One region of the Pseudodesulfovibrio hydrargyri genome, then DNA from elsewhere that is predicted to be linked to it. Evidence: predicted binding sites of a transcription regulator. Region 1 holds the regulator's gene; each other region holds the start of a gene.
What was found. The regulator sigma-54, encoded in region 1, starts transcription at its own class of promoters, with help from an activator protein. The targets are predictions, from matches to a motif close to CTGGCACGGNNNNTGCTT.

Region 1 (3,274 bases):
GTCCAGCCCAACACCGGGGAGGTCTCCCTGGGTGGCCACGTGCTCACGGACAAGCCCCTGCACGAGCGCGCCCGCCTGGGGGTGAGCTATCTGCCCCAGGAAAGCTCCATCTTCAAGAAACTGACCGTGCGCCAGAACCTGGAGATCATCCTGGAGCAGACCTCCATGACCTCGCGGCAACAGCGGGCCCGGGCCGACGAACTCATGGAGATGTTCACCATCACCAAGCTGGCGGACCAGGCGTCCATGTTCCTGTCCGGCGGCGAGCGGCGCAGGCTCGAAATAGCCCGGGCGCTCATCCTCGATCCGCAGTTCATCCTCCTGGACGAGCCGTTTGCCGGTATCGATCCCATCGCGGTCATCGACATCCAGGAGATTATCTCCGTGCTCAAGTCCATGGATATCGGTATCCTCATCTCGGATCACAACGTCCGGGAAACCCTGAATATCTGCGACCGGGCCTACCTGGTCTACGAGGGCACGGTCATCCTGGAGGGAGCCCCATCCGAGATCGTCAAGTCCAGCCGCGCCCGGCAGATATATCTGGGCGAGGATTTCCGGCTTTAGCCCGCCGTTTTCGTCTTTTTTTCCTCTTTCCCGATTTACACCGTTGCTAAAGGTTGGTACACTTTTTTCATATCATAATATGCAGGCGGAAATATTAATGTAAACAGGATGTTAACACAATTGTGTTGCATCCTTTAGTTCACTGTGGCATGGTTGAACCGGAAAAAATGTCTGGCGGTTAAAAAAAATTTCTTTATCCGGCAATCGATAAACACAACCTCAAGCGGGTAGCGCATCATGGGATTGGAACTTCGGCAACAGCTCAAGCTCTCACAGCAACTGGTCATGACGCCCCAGTTGCAGCAGGCCATCAAGCTGCTGCAACTGTCGCGGCTTGAACTGCTGGAGACCGTGCAGCAGGAATTGTTGGAGAATCCCTTCCTGGACGAAACCGAGACCGACACCGAGGTCCCGGACAAGACCGAGGTCCTGACCGAATCCCAGGCCGAGGAGGAACTGGTCCGCAACGCGGACTGGGAAAACTACCTGGGCGAATTTTCCTCCACCTCCAAGCAGGCCCTGTCTCGCGACATGGAGATGCCCGAGGAGGGCATGTCCTTCGAGGCCCGCCTGGCCTCGAAGCCCTCTCTGGAAGGGCACCTGAACTGGCAGATGCGCCTGTCCAACTTCTCCGAGCACGAGCTGGCCATCGGCGACGTCATCCTCGGCAATATCGACGCCAACGGCTACCTGCAGGCCACCATGGAGGAGTTGACCGCCATGGTCCAGGCCTCGGAGGAGGAGATCGAGTCCGTTCTGCGCCGCATCCAGCACCTGGACCCGGTCGGCGTGGGCGCCCGGACCCCGCAGGAGTGCCTGCTGGTCCAGATGGAGGTCCTCGGATATGACGACCCGATCCTGGTCTCCCTGGTCAGCGACCACCTGGAGGACCTGGAGAAGAATCGTTACAAGCCTCTGGCGCGCAAGTTCAAGATCACCATGGACGAGCTCAAGTCGTACCTGGATCTGATGCAGACGCTCGATCCCATGCCGGGTGCCAACTTCTCCAGCACCGAGCCGCACTACGTCAGCCCGGACGTGTTCGTCTACAAGTACGGCGAGGACTTCGTCATCATCCTCAACGAGGACGGTATGCCGAGGCTCCAGATGAACACCTTCTACATGGATTCCATGAAGGGCGCGGCCGACAAGGAGAAGGAATATTTCCAGGAAAAGATGCGTTCCGCCGCATGGTTGATGAAAAGTCTGTACCAGCGGCAGCGAACCTTGTATAAAGTAGTTGAGAGCATTGTCGGCTTCCAACGGGCATTCTTCGAGGAGGGCGTGACAAAGCTCAAACCCCTCATCCTCAAGGAGGTGGCGGAAGACATCGAGATGCACGAATCCACCGTGAGCCGGATCACGACCAACAAATATGTCTCGACCCCTCACGGCATCTTCGAGCTGAAGTTCTTCTTCAACTCGGCCCTGGACCTGAACGACGGGTCCCAGGTGGGTTCGGAGAGCGTCAAGGCGCTCATTAAGCAAATGATCGCAGATGAAGACACGAAGAAACCGCTCAGCGACGAGAGGATAGGCGAGATCCTCCAGGAAAAGCTGGAAGTGAACATCGCCCGGCGCACGGTCGCCAAATACCGCTCGGCCATGGGCATAGCTTCGTCTTCGAAACGAAAGCAGTACTTCTAGGGGCTGCTTGAAGCACTCTCAACCAGGAGGCAGCGTATGAACATCAGCTTCACTTTCAAGAACTTCGAGCCTTCCGATCACCTCAAGGGTTATGCGGAAAAGCGTTTTGAAAAGGTAGCAAGATACGTTTCCGATGCGGAGGCCGATCTCCAGGTCAACCTGCTGGTCGACAAGTTCCGCCACAAGGCGGACGTGATCCTGAACTCGGATCGCATACATATCTCGGCCTATGAAGATTCGGAGGACATGTACTCCACCATCGACATGGTCCTGGACAAGCTGGAGGCCCAGCTGCGCAAGATGCGCGAAAAGATGAAGAATCGCCCCAGGCAGGCGCGTCCCAATAAGATGGTGCAGATGAACTACCTGTCCTACGAGGACATCGCTCCCGGTTCAGCGCCCACCATCGTCGGCACCGACGCATACGAGCCCAAGCCCATGTCCGTGGACGAGGCCGCCATGCAGCTGGATGCCCGTGACAACGAATTCCTGGTCTTCCTCAATGCGGAGACCGACGGCGTCAACGTGATATACAAGAGAAAGAACGGCGATTACGGCCTCATCGACCCCGGAAACTAAGCATGAAACTCAGTGATTACCTGGCGAAGGAGCTGATCCTTCCCGAACTCGAGTCCGCAACCAAGTCGGACGTATTGAATGAACTCGTCGCCCCCCTGGGCGTACAATATCCAGAGATGGACACGGACCATGCGGTCCGTGTCCTTCTCGATCGTGAACGGCTCGGTTCCACCGGCATCGGAGACGGCATCGCCATCCCTCACGGCAAGCTTGAGGACCTGGAAAAGGTCATCGTGGTCGTGGGCCGCAGCCGCAAGGGCGTGGAATTCGAAGCGCTGGACCACGCCCCGTGCACCATCTTTTTCCTGGTGCTCGCCCCGGAACAGGTGGCGGGCATGCATCTGCGCGTCCTGGCCCAGATCTCCCGCCTGCTCAAGGACGAGGAATTCCGCAAGGCGTTCCTGTCGGCCGATGACCTTGAGGGCCTCTGGGCCCTGCTCAAAAGCGTGTAACCGAAGGGACGGAATCCGTTGTGACCTCG
Region 2 (3,274 bases), on a different contig from region 1:
CCGCGCAGGATGGAGTTGCCGGTCATGACCATGTGGTCCTCGACGATCCGCCGCTGCTGCGCGATGGACTGCCAGGTCAGGTAGAGGCTGCCCAGCCCCAGCACGATGAGCGCCAGGACCAGGGCGACCAGGGGCCCCTTCTCCCTGCCTTCCGGGTGAACTACATCCATATTCGGCTACTCGCCCTTGACGATAAGGTAGATGTCCCTGGGCGACATGTCGTACGCGCCCGCCAGTTCCTTGAAGGTGGACGCCGGGCCGGCCTCGATGCCCGCCCGCCCGAGCCTGGCCAGGACCTCTTCCTGTTCCAGGCCGTAGGTCGTGCACACGGCGGAGACCGTCAGTTTGCCGGTGCCTTCGGGCGGCTGGGCGGGCATCATGGAAAAGGGATCGCCCCCCTGCCCGGAGCGGATGATGTCGTAGACGTGCTGCGGGCTCACGCCGCGCGACCGGGCGATGTCCTGGATCAGGGAGTTCTCGTTGATGGACGAGTCGAACCCGGCCTGGTGCAGGGTGGTCACGGCCATGTCCACGTCCAGGCCGAGGAAGCCGCAGAACTTCTTGAGCGGACTGGTCTCGGCGTGCCCGTACGGCGGGTTGCCGTAGGTCTCGGTGGCCTGTTCCTTGATCCGCGCGCCGTAGTCGAGCAGCGTGCTCATGGGCGGCACGCCGATGAGCGTGCCCGCGAAGACCAGGAAGACCAGGATGAAGCTGACGATCATGGGGCCGGTCATGACCACCATCTCGCGCGTCCGGTTCTTCATGTAGTGCGTCAGCGGCTTCCAGTTGAGCCAGATGTGCAGGAGCAGGGCCAGGAGGAACAGGGTTCCCACCGTGGTATGCACGTCGCCCCACTGGGTCTTGGTCATGCCCAGCAGATGCCAATCGGCCCAGTAGGCCACGCGGCCCTCGGGCACGACGTACAGGATCACGCTGGTCAGGGTCGTGACCAGGAAGGAAAGAAGCGCGGTGAGGGACGTGATTTTTCGGAACATCCAAGGACCTCCTCAAAAAGATGGAGCGTTGCCGCCGATCCCCTGCACGCCCGCCATCGCCTGCAGATCGTCATTTGCGGGACAGGCGGCCCCACGCCGCCCATCCCGCAATATCCTGTTTTCCGGGTTATCGGAAATATCGGTCCGGTTCAACGGCCTAGTACATGCCCCGGCCCATGCCGTGCCCGTACATGCCGTGGCCGTCCATCATGCCCTGGCCGCCCATGCCGCGCCCCTGGAAGGGACCGTCGCCGTCGAAATCACGGCCGTACCCCGGTCCGGGGCAGGCGCCGAAGGCCGCGATGCCGGTGGTCTTGACCAGCTCGTCGGACATGGTCCCGCGCAGGTCGCGCATCTTGTTGCGCAGGCCGGAGATGTCGGTGACCAGCTTGGTGATGGCCTTCTCGTCGGCCTGGCCGCCGTTGATCATGGCCTGGAGCACGGACCGCTTGGCCCAGATCTGGTTGCGGACGGCCTCGAACTGGGGCTGGTACTTGTCGACCACGGCCTTGACCTCGGCCTGCTTCTCGGGGGTCAGCTGGCTGTACGCCGCGCCGAAGCCCGGTCCGCCGCACGGGCCTGCAAAGCCCCGGCCCGCATTGGGACCTGCCGCCGCGAACGCGGCCATGCCCAGGACCAGAACCGCTGCCAGGGCCGATATTGTGAAGGAATTCTTGGACATTTCGCTGCCTCCTAGAGTTATGCCGTCATGCGGCAGGAAGAAGAGAGTGTGTGTGATCTTCTTGCCACCCATGGAGCATCGCCTGTGCCATTCCTGCAACAACTTGTAATTGCACGATTTATTTTGCACAAATCGCATGCGATGCACTTTTTTGTGCATATATATGCACGCATTTTGCACACATCTTGTGCAAAGTGCAAGGGGCCGTTCCTTGCCAACGGCCCGGTACGTCGTGTTTTCTGGGGAAGAACGGGCGGCCGGGGGATACGGTATGCGAGCGTTCCCTTTCGGAGCGAGAAGTGATAGGTGGACCGGACCGACCTCCACTTCGAAACGAACGAGGAACCCCATGCCCAACAGACTGCCCTGGACGGAATATTTCATGCGCATCGCCCACCTGGTGGCCCAGCGCTCCACCTGCACCCGCCGCGCCGTGGGGGCCATCGCCGTGCGCGACAAGCGCATCCTGGCCACCGGCTACAACGGCGTGCCCACCAACATCGCCCACTGCGAAGAGGTCGGCTGCCTGCGCGACCAGCTCGGCATCCCATCCGGAGAGCGCCACGAGCTGTGCCGGGGGCTGCACGCCGAACAGAACGTCATCATCCAGGCCGCCACCAACAACCTGGACCTCAAGGGGTGCGACATCTACTGCACCACCAAGCCCTGCATCCTGTGCACCAAGATGCTCATCAACTGCAGCGTGCAGAACATCTATTACGCCGAAAACTACCCCGACGAGCTGTCCGAGGCCATGCTCGAAGAGGCCGGAGTGAACCATGTCTTCATGGCAGGCGACTTCCGCTAGCGAAACGTTCATGGAGCGGGCCGTGCGCCTGGCCCGGCTCGGCCGGGGGCCCACCGCCCCGAACCCGTGCGTCGGGGCCGTGCTGGTCCGCGACGGCGCCGTCGTGGCCGAAGGCTGGCACACGAAGTTCGGCAAGCTCCACGCCGAGCGCGAATGTCTGGCCGACGCCCGCAGCAAGGGCGTGGACCCACGCGGGGCGACCATGTTCGTCACCCTGGAGCCGTGCAACCACCACGGCAAGACCCCGCCGTGCACCGAGGCCCTGATCGAGGCGGGCGTGGCCGAGGTGGTGGTCGGCGTCCGCGACCCCAACCCGGTGGCGGCCGGCGGCGTGGAAAAGCTCCGCAGCCATGGCATCGAGGTCACCGTGGGCGTGCTCGAACAGACATGCCGGGACCTCATCGACGACTTCCTGCTCTGGCAGAACACCCATTCGCCCTACAACATCCTGAAAATGGCGGCCACCCTGGACGGCAGGATCGCGGCCAGGACCCGCAGGCCAGAAGCGGTCTCCTGCGCCGAATCCTTCGCCCGGGTCCACGACCTGCGCTCGAGAGTGGGCGCGGTCATCGTCGGCGGCAACACCTTCTACGCCGACAACCCCAGCCTGACCTGCCGCAAGGAGGGCCTGCCCACCGACTTCGTCCAGCCCTGGGGCGTGGTGGTCACCTCCCGGCTGCCCGAGGACCCGAGCCGCTTCACCCTGCTGCGCGAACGGCCCGAACGAACCATCTTCATGACCTCCAGGACCGCCGCCCACAGCCCCCAGGCCGACGTCCTGCGGCGGCG
Region 3 (3,274 bases), on a different contig from region 1:
TTCGATGGTCGAGCGGGCGTTGTGGTCCGCGTGGCCGACGATCTCCAGGTCGGTGTAATAGAACATGCCGGTGTCGATGTTTTCCCGCACGATGAAGTCGCCCAGCGTCCGGAAGTCCTGGGACGCGTTGACCAGCATGGGCCCGGCCACATAGGTGAACACCCAGATGGCGGCGCAGACCGAGACCAGGGCCAGGATGCGCTGGGTGAGGCTGCGGTTTTCCATATCTTGCTCCTTGGGGTGAGGGGGGCCGAGGCTCGGCCCCCCTCGGGGTTCTTGGGGGTGGAGGTGGTTAGATCTTGGACGTGATGTCGGGGAAGACCACGTAGAACATCAGGTAGGCCATGGCCAGGGTCAGGCACAGGTTCAGGGACTGGCCGCAGACGTACAGGATGAGCGGCTTGCCGCCCTTGAAGTAGTGCTTCAGCTCCCGGAAGTTGGTGGCCAGGCCGATGGCCGCGAAGGAAAGGCAGAAGAACCAGCCGCGGAACAGGCGGGAGAAGCCGCGCAGCACGCCCTGGTCGATCATGGTGAAGCCCGCGTCCGAGCCCAGGGACGAGTAGGCGATGGAGAAGATCACCGAGGCGACCAGGAAGCCGAGCACGAACTTGGGGAAGCGGTGCCAGATTTCCATGGCCCCGACCTTCTGGCCCTCGACGCAGTCCACCTTGGTGCACCAGTAGATGGCGATGCCGAAGGCGGTCACGCCGATGAGCACGTTCTGGATCATCTTGATGGTCGCGGCCACGTACAGGGCCTTTTCGGACAGGAACGCGCCGGCCGCGGCCACCGCGCCGGTGGCGTCGATGGTGCCGCCCATCCAGGCGCCGCCCAGGATGTAGGGCATGCCCGTGGCTTTGATGATCGCGGGCATGACCACCATCATGATGGAGGTGAAGACCAGGGACAGGCCGATGGCCAGGGTCAGCTCCTCCTTCTTGGCCTTGCACGCGGCGGCCGCGGCGATGGCGGCCGAGGTGCCGCATACGGACATGTCGGCGGAGATGGTCATGTTCAGGGTCTTGGAAGGCATCTTGATGACCTTCTGGCCGAAGATGAAGGTGGAGATGAGCACCACCGGGGTGACCACCCAGGCCACGAAGATACCGGGAATGCCGATGGCCACGATCTTGTTGAAGAGCACCTCGGCGCCCAGGAGCACCAGGCCGGTCTTGATGAAGAACTCGACCTGCAGGGCCTTCTTGGCCCATCCGGGCGTGCCGATGGTATTGGAGATGATCAGGCCGATGGCGATGGCCCAGGCGGCGTAGCCGATGCCGTACTGCTTCATGGTCGCCTGTCCGGACATGACGTAGGAGAGCACCGCCACGGCGAAGACCAGGATGAAGCCCTTGAGGAACTTGGCGCTGCTGCCGTCGATGAAGTGCATGCCGATGGCGAAGATCACGCCGAAGCCGATGAACAGGCCGATCAGGCCGGGGAACAGGTTATACGGCTTGTTGGAGATCTTCTTTTTGGCCGAGGATTCCTTGGAACGCAGCTTCAGCCAGTGCTCGATGGCGTTGGACGCCTCGGCGTTCAGCCCGGCGTTCTGGAAGCCCGCCGCCTCGGCCTTGGTCTGGGCGGCCAGCGCGGCCCCCTTGCCCTCGGCTGCGGCCGCCTTGGCCGCCTCGTACTTGGGCATGCCCTTGGCGTTCTTGGCGTCGGCCTGGGCCTGGGTCTGCATGAAGGCGTTGAGCGGGTTGGTGGACCACGACTTGGGGTGGGCCATCAGGTTCGCGATGCTCTTGCCGATGGGCTGGCTCTTGGCCTTGATCTTTTCCTTGGCCGTCTGGGCCTCGTACCAGGCCACGGTCTTGAACGGGGCGCGTTGCGCCTCGGCGGTCATGACGGCGTTGGCCTCGGCGAATTTCTCCTGCATGCCGGCGGGCTCGTTGTTGAAATAGATGAAGGCACCGACAATGAGGATGACAAAACCGAGCCAGATGGCCCAGTAATCCTCTTTCTTCCAGAGATCGGACCACGAAGACTTCGCCTGATCGACGACGACTTCGGAGTTCTTCTCGACAACTTGTTCAGCCATTCTCACAATCCTCCAAAAAAGTTACTCACAGGGGCGGATCGCCAGGACGGGCCGCCCGGCCACACTCGTTTTTTCCCATTGAGCAAGGAGTGGGCCATGTTTGTCGGGAAGGATTGTTCCTTGAAATAGCAGGATATTATTATTCAACGTCCGTCCGGGCTGCAAAGTCTTCTTTGCGGTTCTGGCAGGGGAGATGAAAGGTGCGGTTTGCAGTTCGACGAGGCCGGGCGGGTGTGGCGGCCGACGAAGCCTAGCGGGAGCGCGAATAGCGTTCCTCTTTCCACGGATCGGCGGAGTTGCTGTAGCCGCGCGTTTCCCAGAAGCCCGGCTCGTCCGTTGAGACGACCTTCAGCCCCTGCACCCATTTGGCGCTCTTGTAGAAGTAGCGGTCCGGGACCACGGCGCGCACCGGTCCGCCGTTGGGGCCGGGCAAGGGACTGCCGAACAGGGTGTGGGCCAGGAACACGTCCGGTTTCACGGCCTCGGTGAGGGGGATGCTCGTGGTGTAGCCGTGGGCGGCCTCGATGACCAGGAACCTCGCCTTCTTGGCGGGCCCGGCCTTGTCCAGGAGGAGGGCGATGGGGACGCCGCGCCAGGTGGAGTCCAACAGGGTCCAGCCGGTCACGCAGTGGATGTCGCAGGTGAAGTCCCGCTGTTCGAGCGCCATGAGCGCCTCGAAGTCGAGATCAAGAGGGTTCTCGACTTCGCCGTGGACGCGCAGGCGGAAGTCCTCGGGCCGGGGCGAGCCGGGCCTGCCGCCCATGTCCTCGATGTGCTCGATGGCGGTCTGTCCCGGCGGGATCCGTGGCCTTCCGTCCAGCCGAAGGGCCTCGGCCAGCTCCTGCAGGCGGGCCTCGCCGACCGTGGCGAACACGCCGGGCAGCCCGATGCTGACCACTGCACCGGCCGCGGCGGCCAGAAAAACACGCCTGGACAACAGGTTCTCTTCCCTCATGACGGCTCCTTGCGGTATGCGTGCATGGCCCGGACCTGTCAGGACCGGATATCTCGCCATGTTCACATGGTCGCAAAGAGCGGCGCAAAGGACAAGGGAAAATCCTAGTTGGCCAGCCCCCTCAAGCTTGGGCCGAGCAGGATCTCGGCCTGCTTGGAGCCGAGGTCCATGCGGTAGAATAGTTTGTAGAACTCGCGGGTTTCGCGGACCATATCCCAGGCGAACCACTCGGGGTAGAGCAGGTTGGTCAGCCAGATCAACCCCATGAGCCGGTT

Region 2: BerOc1_RS19040 (Spy/CpxP family protein refolding chaperone) is a predicted target of sigma-54. The motif match lies at 1,751-1,768, and genes of this name have one in related genera.
Region 3: BerOc1_RS16690 (YeiH family protein) is a predicted target of sigma-54. The motif match lies at 2,125-2,142, and genes of this name have one in related genera.

The regions. Positions count from the first base shown of each region.
Region 1 covers NZ_LKAQ01000001.1:52,448-55,721, reverse strand. Annotated here, with positions in the region: gene lptB (LPS export ABC transporter ATP-binding protein) at 1-567, shown strand, start outside; gene rpoN (RNA polymerase factor sigma-54) at 805-2,214, shown strand; gene hpf (ribosome hibernation-promoting factor, HPF/YfiA family) at 2,251-2,793, shown strand; gene BerOc1_RS00260 (PTS sugar transporter subunit IIA) at 2,796-3,245, shown strand; gene rapZ (RNase adapter RapZ) at 3,266-3,274, shown strand, end outside.
Region 2 covers NZ_LKAQ01000004.1:359,252-362,525, forward strand. Annotated here, with positions in the region: gene BerOc1_RS06095 (two-component system sensor histidine kinase NtrB) at 1-170, opposite strand, end outside; gene BerOc1_RS06100 (DUF4405 domain-containing protein) at 177-995, opposite strand; gene BerOc1_RS19040 (Spy/CpxP family protein refolding chaperone) at 1,153-1,677, opposite strand; gene BerOc1_RS06110 (deoxycytidylate deaminase) at 2,027-2,485, shown strand; gene ribD (bifunctional diaminohydroxyphosphoribosylaminopyrimidine deaminase/5-amino-6-(5-phosphoribosylamino)uracil reductase RibD) at 2,457-3,274, shown strand, end outside.
Region 3 covers NZ_LKAQ01000004.1:2,659,780-2,663,053, forward strand. Annotated here, with positions in the region: gene BerOc1_RS16685 (hypothetical protein) at 1-225, opposite strand, end outside; gene BerOc1_RS16690 (YeiH family protein) at 293-2,044, opposite strand; gene BerOc1_RS16695 (molybdopterin-dependent oxidoreductase) at 2,295-2,999, opposite strand; gene BerOc1_RS16700 (ATP-binding cassette domain-containing protein) at 3,104-3,274, opposite strand, start outside.